One region of the Enterobacter sp. 186315 genome, then DNA from elsewhere that is predicted to be linked to it. Evidence: predicted binding sites of a transcription regulator. Region 1 holds the regulator's gene; the other holds the start of a gene.
What was found. Region 1 encodes PurR, which represses purine synthesis genes. Its sites were predicted from a motif close to CANGCAAACGTTTGCNTG; they were not measured.

Region 1 (5,708 bases):
TGTTTTGTACTTGGCTGCGGTCTCTTTGATCAGCTGCTGCAATTCGCCACGCTGATACATTTCGATCAGGATATCGCAACCGCCAACCAGCTCACCGTCAACCCACAGCTGCGGGAAGGTCGGCCAGTTTGCGTATTTAGGCAGCTCGGCGCGAATGTCCGGGTTTTGCAGGATATCGACGTAAGCAAAACGCTCACCGCAGGCAGACAGCGCCTGTACCGCTTGCGCGGAGAAGCCGCAGCTTGGCAGCTTCGGAGAACCTTTCATGTACAGGAGAATCGGGTTTTCAGCGATCTGGTGCTGGATTTTTTCAATAGTGGTGCTCATGTTTTGCTTCCTTATACTTCCGTTACGGCATACGTCTGACATTGTAGCGGTTCAGACCAACATCGGAAAATAACATTTTTGTCACGTATAGCTATTTTAACCATTAGTCGCAAAAGATGCATTCAATATATAGTTTAACCCTGCTGCGCATAAGGTTTTGCTCAAGGAGCGAGCAACAGTGTGTCAAATCGATCAATTTTTTTGCACTCGCTAACGAAACATAATTTTAGATTGAAAAATGCTATTAACTTCCGGGCTTTTTATAGATTAGAATCGACGGGTTTTGAAAATCATTCGCAGGTAGTATTGATGACCTGCAATTACCAGAGGATTGGCCAGTGGCGCGGATAACTAAAATCTCGATCACGCTCTGTGCTTTATTGTTTACATCACTCGCATTCACGCCAGCGGCTAACGCATCACAGCAGGTGCGGCATTCTGCCGTGCAAAAAACGCATCTGGCGAAAAACACAGAACGTAAGAAAAAAACCACCAGCAAAACCGAAAAGAAAAAAACCACAGCAACTACCAAACGTACGACCTCCAGCAAAGCCAAAGTCGCCCGCATCACCCCTTCCAGCACGCGTAAAGTTCAAAAAACGGCCGCAAACCTCGTCAACGAAAAATGTACCGTCCGTAAAGGGCGTAAAACCAAGTGCGTGAAAGGGATGAAAATCGCTGAAGTGCATAAGGTGCGCGTACAGAAGGCGCAGAAAACGGCACTGAATAAGCTGATGGGGCAGATCGGCAAACCTTACCGCTGGGGCGGCACATCGCCGCGTACCGGATTCGATTGCAGCGGCCTGGTCTATTACGCCTATAAAGATTTAGTGAAATTCCGTATTCCTCGCACCGCGAACGAAATGTACCACCTGCGTGACGCCTCCCCGGTTAATCGCGGCGAGCTCGAAAACGGCGACCTGGTCTTCTTCCGCACCCAGGGGCGCGGTACGGCTGACCACGTTGGCGTTTATGTTGGCAACGGGAAATTCATCCAGTCCCCGCGCAGCGGCCAGGACATTCAGATTACCTCTCTGAGTGAAGATTACTGGGTTCGTCATTACGTTGGCGCCCGCCGCGTCATGACCCCGCAGACCATCCGCTAACCCCTGCCCTGCCGCACTGCGGCGGGGTAAGTTCCTCTTTTGCATACCCTTTCAATTTGCTACTCTATCCCTGTTGTCTGTATGGTTATTGGCAACATTAAAAACAATAAGGAGAGATGCAATGTCGTTCGAATTACCTGCATTACCGTATGCAAAAGACGCCCTGGTCCCACATATTTCTGTGGAAACCCTGGAATATCACTACGGCAAACACCACCAGACCTACGTCACCAACCTCAACAACCTGATTAAAGGCACCGACTTTGAAGGCAAAACGCTGGAAGAGATCGTGCGTAGCGCTGACGGTGGCGTATTCAACAACGCCGCTCAGGTCTGGAACCACACCTTCTACTGGCACTGCCTGGCACCAAACGCGGGCGGAGAACCGACCGGCGAACTGGCTGCGGCCATCAACGCCGCGTTCGGCAGCTTTGCGGATTTCAAAGCGAAATTCACCGACGCCGCGATCAAAAACTTCGGCTCCGGCTGGACCTGGCTGGTCAAAGAGGCGGATGGCAAACTGGCTATCGTGTCAACGTCTAACGCAGGTACACCGCTGACCACCAGCGCAACCCCGCTGATGACCGTCGATGTGTGGGAACACGCCTACTACATTGATTACCGTAACGCGCGCCCGAACTATCTGGAGCATTTCTGGGCGCTGGTTAACTGGGAATTTGTTGCGAAGAACTTCGCAGCGTAAGAGACACGCAGAAGGGTTCGCCCTTCTGCGTTTTTTTATTCTGCCGCGCAGGCGGCTTCCGGCTGTTTGCGACCGGACATCAACACCAGCAGCAATCCCAGCGCTGCGATAATTGCGCCCATCACCGGCACAAAGCTGTATCCCAGCCCGCCTGAAATCACCGCACCGCCGGCTGCCGCACCCAGCGCATTGCCGAGGTTGAACGCCCCGATATTCACCGATGATGACAGCCCCGGCGCCTCGTGCGCCACGCGCATCACCCGCATCTGCAACGGCGGCACAACGGCAAAGGTCGCCGCACCCCAGATAACCATCGCCACCGCCGCGCCAATTTCATTGCGCGCCAGCCACGGGATCGCCACCATAATGACAATCAGCAGGGTCAAAAAGCCCTTCAGCGTGCCGCTGACCGAGCGATCCGCAAACTTGCCGCCGAGGAAATTGCCCACCGAGAAGCCGACGCCAATCAGCACCAGCATCGCGGTCACAAACAGCGGCGTGGCGTGAGTGATGTCGTGCAGCACCGGCGAAATATAGGTATAGAGCGTAAACATCGCTCCCGCGCCCAGCACGGTAGTCAGCAGTGCAGACAACACCTGAGGGCGCAGCAGCACCGACAGCTCTTTACGCACGTCAGGACGCTCCCCTGCGCTGCCCTTCGGCAGCGAGAAGAACAGCGCCGCCATCGCCACCACGCCAAGCCCCGCCGTGGCGAGGAAGGACATACGCCAGCCAATGGCTTCGCCTAACCAGGTCGCAGCGGGCACGCCGCCGATATTGGCGATCGTCAGCCCCATAAACATGGTTGCTACGGCGCTTGCCTGCTTGTGCTTCGGCACCACGCTTGCGGCCACCACTGAACCCAGGCCGAAGAAGGCCCCGTGGTTAAGGCTCGTCAGAATACGCGACAGCATCAGCGTGGTGTAATCCGGCGAAATGGCGGAGAGCACGTTGCCCAGCGTAAAAATAGCCATCAGGAAAATCAGCGCATTGCGTCGCGCACGGTGAGAGAGCAGCAGCGTCATTAACGGCGCGCCGATCATCACGCCAATGGCGTAGGCGCTGATCAGCATCCCGGCGGCCGGGATCGAGACATCCACGCCCCGGGCGATAACGGGCAGTAATCCCATTGGGGAGAATTCAGTGGTGCCAATCCCGAAAGCGCCAATCGCCAGGGCCAGCAGGGGAAAATTGATTTTCATGGGTCAACTCCGGTTGCCGTGTCATTACGCGACACAGGACAAAGAAGCCGAAAGCATGACACCAATCACAAAAAATGAGAAGTTAACAATTTGGCAAAAGATTTTTGCTGAAGAAGTAACAATCGAGGAAGGTATTGAGGAGGGAGAAGGCTCTCCCCCCTTGTAAATCAGTGCAGCGCGGCCGTCAAACCGCCAGCCACGATTAACGCCAGCACGATAACGGTGGTAACAAGCGAAAACTTCAGATCGGAACTCATCAATTTTTCTCCTTTTAATCCCCCCACGAAAAGTGAGCTTGCTCATTTTTACACAGTTCAGGTCAAAAATCTTCCTGGATTTAAACCGATCCTCATTTTAACTCTTCCCCTTTTCATCAAGATAGGACAAAATTCCACGCTAAATTTATTAGCGTACCGGCCATTGATCCCCTCCTGACGTCCCGTGTCGTTTTCCCGGCGTGCCGCAATCCAGAATTGCGCGTTAAGGGTGTGAGAAGGCAAACGTTTACCTTCCCGTTTTTCAGGAGCTTAGGATATGGTCTGGAGTGACATTTAATGGCAACAATTAAAGACGTGGCAAAACGAGCAAACGTTTCCACTACAACCGTATCACATGTAATTAACAAAACCCGTTTTGTTGCTGAAGAAACGCGCAACGCCGTCTGGGCGGCGATCAAAGAGCTGCACTACTCTCCAAGTGCGGTGGCGCGTAGCCTCAAGGTAAACCACACCAAGTCGATTGGTTTGCTGGCGACCAGCAGCGAAGCGGCCTATTTCGCTGAAATTATCGAAGCGGTTGAGAAAAACTGCTTCCAGAAAGGCTACACCCTGATTCTGGGCAACGCCTGGAACAGCATTGAAAAGCAGCGCGCCTATCTGTCGATGATGGCGCAAAAGCGCGTGGATGGCCTGCTGGTGATGTGCTCCGAATATCCGGAGTCCGTGCTTTCGATGCTGGAAGAGTACCGTCATATCCCGATGGTGGTGATGGACTGGGGCGAAGCGCGCGCAGACTTCACCGACTCGGTTATCGATAACGCCTTCGAAGGCGGCTACATGGCCGGACGTTACCTGATTGAACGCGGTCACCGCGAGATTGGCGTGATCCCGGGCCCGCTGGAGCGCAACACCGGTGCCGGTCGTCTGGCGGGCTTTATGAAAGCGATGGAAGAAGCGCTGATCGCCGTACCGGAAAACTGGATCGTGCAGGGTGACTTTGAGCCGGAATCCGGTTACCGCGCGATGCAGCAAATCGTGTCCCAGCAGCACCGTCCGACCGCCGTATTCTGCGGCGGCGATATCATGGCGATGGGCGCGCTGTGTGCCGCCGACGAGCTGGGCCTTCGCGTGCCGCAGGATATTTCGGTGATCGGGTATGACAACGTGCGCAACGCGCGTTTCTTCACCCCGGCGCTGACCACTATCCACCAGCCGAAAGATTCGCTGGGCGAAACGGCCTTCAATATGCTGATGGACAGGATCGTGAACAAGCGCGAAGAGTCCCAGTCTATTGAGGTTCATCCGCGTCTTATCGAGCGCCGCTCGGTCGCAGACGGCCCGTTCCGCGACTACCGCCGTTAATCTCTTTACGGGGCCAGCTAAGCTGGCTCCCGTAGCCACTCCCGGTTCAGGGTTTCGCTATCCCCTAAATAATCCAGAAGCCAGGCCATCGCGGGCGAGACGTCGTTTTGCTGCCACGTCAGGCAACAGGCCGCGTCCGGGAACGGGTTCTCAAGCGCCAGCGCCACCCACTCTCCGGCATCGATGCGCGGGCGCGCAAAATGGACCGGCACCATCGCCACGCACAGCCCCGCCGACAGACAGGTCGCGGAGGATTCCCAGTCCGGCGCCACCACCCGTCGCTGGTTGTCCAGCAGCCAGGTGATGCGCTTGGGCAGCGAGCGCGAGGTATCTTCCAGCACCAGCGACGGCCAGTCGCGCAGCGTGTCGTCGCTCAGCGGCCCGGCTATTTGCGCCAGCGGATGCGTGCTTGCCACCACGCACGTCCAGCTCAGCATGCCCATATCCCGAAACGCGTAGCGCCCCCCTACCGGAATGGCCTGGGTCGCGCCGATCGCCATCTCTGCCCTGCCGTCCGCCAGCGCGTCCCATACGCCGTTGAACACCTCCTGGGAGACGCGCAGCTCCACGTCGGAGAAATGACGATAGAAATCCACAATCATCTGCCGGGTGCGTTCGGGCTTGACGATGTTATCCACCGCAATCGACAGGTGCCCGCGCCAGCCGTTGGCGATCTGCTGGCACTGCTCGCGGGTGATCTGCATTTTTTTGATAACAGAACGCCCTTCTTTTAAAAACCACGCCCCCGCAGGCGTTAATTCCACGTCGCGATGGCGGCGTTCAAAGAGCG
Region 2 (5,708 bases), on a different contig from region 1:
ACCACAATGCCGACGGGCACAAACCAGGGGGCGGCACGCAGCAGCCATTTTTGGGAGGTGGCAGACATATCGGCTCCTTAGCTTTGCGCCGCTTTTCGCGGAATAAATTCGTTGGCGACCGCTTCACCCTGCAACTGTAGCGGGCGAGGCTGCGGGATCTCCGGGATGGCGACGTCGAGGTGCGGGAATAACAGCTCGCCCACCTTGTAGGCCTCTTCCAGATGCGGGTAACCGGAGAGGATAAAGCTGTCGATCCCGAGATCGGCATATTCATTAATGCGTGCCGCCACGGTTGGTCCATCTCCGACCAGCGCCGTGCCTGCGCCGCCTCGCACCAGCCCCACGCCTGCCCACAGGTTCGGGCTGATCTCCAGCTGCTCGCGTTTTCCGTTGTGTAGCGATGCCATGCGGTGCTGGCCGACGGAGTCGGTTTTGGCGAAGGCCGCCTGCGCTTTGGCGATGGTCTCGTCGTCCAGATGTGAGATCAGGCGGTCGGCGGCCTGCCACGCCTCGGCGTTGGTCTCGCGCACGATGACGTGCAGGCGAATACCGAATCGTACCGTGCGGCCCTGCGCCGCCGCTTTCGCGCGCACCTGGGCAATTTTCTCTTTTACCAGCTCCGGCGGCTCGCCCCAGGTCAGGTAGAGATCAACCTGCTCCGCCGCCAGATCCTGCGCCACGTCGGAAGAGCCGCCAAAATAGAGGGGCGGGCGCGGCTGCTGCACCGGCGGGAAGTAGAGTTTCGCGTCGCGTACGTGAATATGCTTGCCTTCGAAGGTGACGGTTTCCCCCTCCAGCAGGCGTCGCCAGACGCGGGTAAATTCCGCCGAGGCTTCATAACGTTCCGTATGATCCAGAAACACGCCATCGCCAGCCAGCTCCTGCGGATCGCTGCCGGTCACCAGGTTGAACAGCGCACGCCCGTTCGACAATCTGTCGAGCGTGGCGGCCTGACGCGCCGCAACGGTCGGGGAGACCACGCTTGGACGCAGCGCGACGAGGAACTTCAGGCGCTGGGTCACCGGGATCATGGAGGCCGCGACCAGCCAGGCGTCTTCGCAGGAACGTCCAGTAGGGATCAGCACGCCGGTAAAGCCGATGCGGTCGGCGGCCTGCGCAATCTGCTGAAGGTAGCCGTGGTCAACCGGGCGGGAGCCTTCTTCTGTGCCAAGATAGTGACCATCACCGTGGGTGGGTAAAAACCAGAATAGATTCAGACTCATGATTTCTTTCCTTCAATGCCAGTGGGTTGCCAGATGCGTTCGCGGATGTTCACCTGTTTTGGAACCAGGCGGTTCTGATAGAAGAGGTCAGCGGTTTGTTGCTGGAGCGCAGCGACGTGCGCATCCACCGGGGTAATGGTGGTCGGTGGACGGTGGTCGAGATAGCTGGCAATGACCGGCTCAGGCAGCCCCATCGTTTTCGCCAGCAGGGCGATGCTCTCGCTGCGCTTGCTCTGCGTCAGCGCATCGGCCTGGGTAAAGGTATCAAGCACGCCCTGAATAAAGGCGCCGTTTTTCTCGGCGTACGGACGCGCGGCGAGATAGAACGAGCCGGTCTGCTTCAGGGTGGAGCCATCTTTCAGCACCCGCACGCCGCCCTGGAGAAGCGCGGCGGAGTAGTACGGATCCCAGATGGCCCATGCATCCACGTTACCCTGCTGGAAGGCAGCGCGTGCGTCTGCGGGCGTCAGGTAGACGGGCTGGATGTCGGTAAATTTCAGCCCTGCCTCCTGTAAGGCGCGCAGCAGCAGGTTATGGGAGCTGGAACCTTTCTGGAACGCAACCTTTTTGCCTTTGAGCTCAGCGACGCTCTTGATGGCGCTGTTTTCAGGCACCAGGATCACTTCCGCTTTTGGCTTAGCGGGCTCTACGCCGACATACACCAGATCCGCGCCCGCGGCCTGGGCAAATATCGGCGGGATGTCCCCGGTACTGCCGAGATCGATACTGCCGACGTTAAGCGCCTCCAGCATCTGCGGCCCGGCCGGGAACTCAACCCAGGAGAATTTGGTGTCCGGGTAACGTTTTTCTAAAAGCTGATGGCTTTTGGCCAGCACCATGCTGACGCTGCCTTTCTGGTAGCCAATCCGCAGGCTGTCCGGTGCAGGGTCTGCCGCGTACGCCAGGGAAGAGAGGGCGACCAGCCCGGCCAGCCCCACGCGGGCTAAGGTTTTAAACATGGGCAACTCCTTGCGGTTGGCTGAAGGCGGGCACCTGAACGTCGCGGCGGTGCAGCGCCTGCCAGAAGGTTTCCAGGGCGCCGTCGAGGCGGGTTTGCAGGTTCGGCGTAAAGTGCGGCTTGTGCTGATAGTCGATAACCTGGGAGTCATCGGCGAAGACGCCGTGCAGGATCTCCTGCGCTTTTAAGGCATTCAGCACCGGCTTGAGGGCGTAATCGACCGCTAACAGATGGGCAACCGTGCCGCCCGTCGCCAGGGGTAGCACCACTTTTCCGTCCAGCGCGCGTTCCGGCAGCAGGTCGAGTAAGGTTTTTAATGCGCCAGAAAACGAGGCTTTATAAACAGGGGTCGCCACGATTAATCCGTCTGCCTCTTTAAGCTGTTCCGTCAGGGCCTTAAGCGCCGGGCTGTCGAAACGGGCATACAGCAGATCTTCCGGCTCAAAGTTGTGCAGGTTCCAGTGGCACACTTCAACGCCGATTGAGTTCAGCTTGTCGCGAGCATATTCCAGTAACGCGCTGGAACGGGAAGGGAAACGTGGACTTCCGGCCAGAGTAATGACGCGCATGTTTTCTCCTTATAACCAATTGTTTGCTTTTATCTAACATTCATAACAATTTTCTGGAGTGTGACACCGGGCGGTTATTCCACTAAATGATTTATCCGCAATTTAAAAGCCATAAACTGCATAAGAAGTCGCCTGAAAGGAAAACGATTGCGTTTTAAGCGGCTTTTTTGCCACAGGTCAATTCCCTTTCCGGACGGGATCGAAGATAATCCCCTCCCGGTTTGCACACCGGGAATCCAGGAGAGTTCATGTACTACCCCTTCGTTCGTAAAGCCCTTTTCCAGCTCGATCCAGAGCGCGCTCATGAATTGACATTCCAGCAGTTACGTCGCCTTACCGGCACGCCACTGGAAGCTCTGGTGCGCCAGAATGTTCCAGAAAAACCCGTGCAGTGCATGGGCCTGACCTTCAAGAATCCGCTGGGTCTGGCGGCCGGGCTGGACAAAAACGGCGAGTGTATTGATGCCCTGGGCGCGATGGGGTTTGGCTCCATCGAAATCGGCACGGTTACGCCGCGTCCGCAGCCGGGAAATGACAAACCGCGCCTGTTCCGTCTGGTCGAGGCTGAAGGTTTGATCAACCGCATGGGCTTTAATAACCACGGCGTTGATAACCTGGTTGAGAATGTAAAAAAAGCCCATTTTGACGGGGTTTTAGGCATTAATATCGGCAAGAATAAAGACACGCCGGTCGAGCAGGGTAAAGATGACTATCTGATTTGTATGGAAAAAGTCTATGCCTATGCCGGGTATATCGCGGTGAATATTTCCTCTCCCAATACCCCGGGCCTGCGCTCTTTGCAATATGGTGAAGCGCTGGACGATCTGCTTAGCGCGATTAAAAATAAGCAAAATGCGCTTCAGGCGATCCACCATAAATATGTTCCGGTGGCGGTGAAGATCGCGCCCGATCTTTCTGTCGAAGAATTGATCCAGGTGGCCGACAGTTTAGTTCGCCATAATATTGATGGTGTTATTGCCACCAATACCACGCTCGATCGTTCTCTCGTTCAGGGAATGAAAAATTGTGACGAAGCGGGGGGCTTAAGCGGTCGTCCGGTACAATTAAAAAGCACCGAAATTATTCGCGCGTTGTCTGCCGAATTAAAAGGCCGCCTGCCTATTATTGGCGTCGGTGGTATCGACTCCGTCATTGCTGCGCGTGAGAAGGTCGCCGCAGGCGCAACGCTGGTGCAAATTTATTCCGGCTTTATTTTTAAAGGCCCGCCGTTGATTAAAGAAATCGTTACGCATATCTAATCTTTTAGGTGTTATCAGACAACCAGGGCTTTATTTCCAGCCCTGGTTGTTTTATATTCCGTCATTGTTGCTTATTTAGACATTATGGTCTTTTATTATTGGTGTTAAAAGCGAAGCGGCAATCAGGACATTTTTAGAACAGGATGTTTGGGGGACGGGAGAGAGAAATGCGAATTAAACCTGACGATAACTGGCGCTGGTATTTTTGCGATGAGCATGACCGCATGATGCTCGATTTAGCCAATGGTATGTTGTTTCGCTCTCGTTTTGCTCGCCGAATGCTAACCCCAGATGCTTTCGCCCCTTCCGGTTTTTGCGTTGATGACGCTGCCCTTTATTTCTCATTTGAAGAGAAATGTCGCGATCTCGACCTCTCTAAAGAACAGCGTGCAGAACTGGTGCTTAATGCGCTGGTGGCTATTCGTTTCCTGAAACCGCAAATGCCAAAAAGCTGGCACTTTCAGGCGCACGGCATGAGCTGGACACCGGCTATCGGTGACGCAGCCAGCGTAAACCTCAGCGATACCGCCGAAGAGGTGAACCTGCTGGTGGTTGAGCCGGGCGAGAATGCGGCGCTCTGCTTGCTGGCGCAGCCCGGCGTGACGATTGCCGGGCGGATGATGCAGCTAGGGGATGCCATCAAAGTGATGAACGACAGGCTGAAACCGCAACTGCGCGTTGACGCCTTCAGCTTGGAGCAGGCGGTTTAAACGTCCAGCTGCACCGATGTTTTCGGAATGCAGCTACAGCATAAAATGGTTCCGTCATTGCCGATGGCTGATTTCTTCAGCGCGCTCACTTCCCCTTCAACCAGCTTGATTCGACAGCATCCGCAGATACCCGCACGACAGGAGTAGGGGACGCGAATTCCCGCCTGTTCCAGCTGCTCAAGTAACACCTGCTGATTGTTGCCGCGAATCACCTGACCCTGCCAGTGAATATCGACCACTGAAGTGGTCTCCATCTCGACGTCGACAAACTCCTCTTCCTGACCTGAGCCGTAGGCTTTTGCCGGACCGCGCGCGAGGATTTCAACCTCGTCGCCCACGCGGATCACGCCGCTGGAGCGCGGGATCAGGTTCTGACCAAAGTCCACGTCGCCGTTGTCCTGCGCGGTGCGAAATGATTGCAGGGTTTTCAGCGGCTCGCCGGACGGGTGCTTCTGGCCTTTCTCCGGGCTGACGGTGGTAAAGATGCAGCGGCTGCACGGCTTCACCACGTCAAAAATCACGCTGCCGATGCGGATCACTTTCCAGGTATCTTCATCCCAGGCCTCTGTGCCGGTGACCACCAGGTTAGGGCGGAACTGCTCCATCTGTACGCTGGCCTTGCAGCGCTGTTGTAAATCACGCAGCGAGGCTTCGTTGGTCAGCAGGAAAGGGAAACCGTCGGCGAAGGAGAGCGGTACCGCGTCGTGGCGCTTCACGCGGCGCGTCAGCTCAGGCCCGACCCAGCGCAGCTGAACGTCGCGGGAAAAGAACGGGCTCAGCCAGCGGTTGATGTCGTCAGGTGCGACCCGCGCGGTAAAATGGTTGCCCCACACTTCCGTTGGCGCATCCACAGGCGCAAAATCACTGAAGCGAACGACCGCGCTCGACCCATCCGGCGCGGTCAGGTGCAAGCCGTCATGCAGAGGGGAAGGGGTAAAGCGAACCATTTGCGGGAACTGGCGTGCTGTAATAAACGTACCGTCAGGCTC

Region 2: the regulator PurR is predicted to act here: its motif matches at 2,887-2,904, upstream of pyrD (quinone-dependent dihydroorotate dehydrogenase).

What each region holds. Positions count from the first base shown of each region.
Region 1 covers NZ_JBPTTK010000001.1:172,878-178,585, reverse strand. Annotated here, with positions in the region: gene grxD (monothiol glutaredoxin 4) at 1-327, opposite strand, end outside; gene ACSVHP_RS00865 (C40 family peptidase) at 666-1,433, shown strand; gene sodB (superoxide dismutase [Fe]) at 1,555-2,136, shown strand; gene ACSVHP_RS00855 (MFS transporter) at 2,172-3,338, opposite strand; gene cydH (cytochrome bd-I oxidase subunit CydH) at 3,506-3,595, opposite strand; gene purR (HTH-type transcriptional repressor PurR) at 3,893-4,918, shown strand; gene punR (DNA-binding transcriptional activator PunR) at 4,936-5,708, opposite strand, start outside.
Region 2 covers NZ_JBPTTK010000006.1:224,234-229,941, forward strand. Annotated here, with positions in the region: gene ssuC (aliphatic sulfonate ABC transporter permease SsuC) at 1-68, opposite strand, end outside; gene ssuD (FMNH2-dependent alkanesulfonate monooxygenase) at 78-1,223, opposite strand; gene ACSVHP_RS09640 (sulfonate ABC transporter substrate-binding protein) at 1,220-2,182, opposite strand; gene ssuE (NADPH-dependent FMN reductase) at 2,175-2,750, opposite strand; gene pyrD (quinone-dependent dihydroorotate dehydrogenase) at 2,999-4,009, shown strand; gene zapC (cell division protein ZapC) at 4,177-4,719, shown strand; gene ACSVHP_RS09660 (YcbX family protein) at 4,716-5,708, opposite strand, start outside.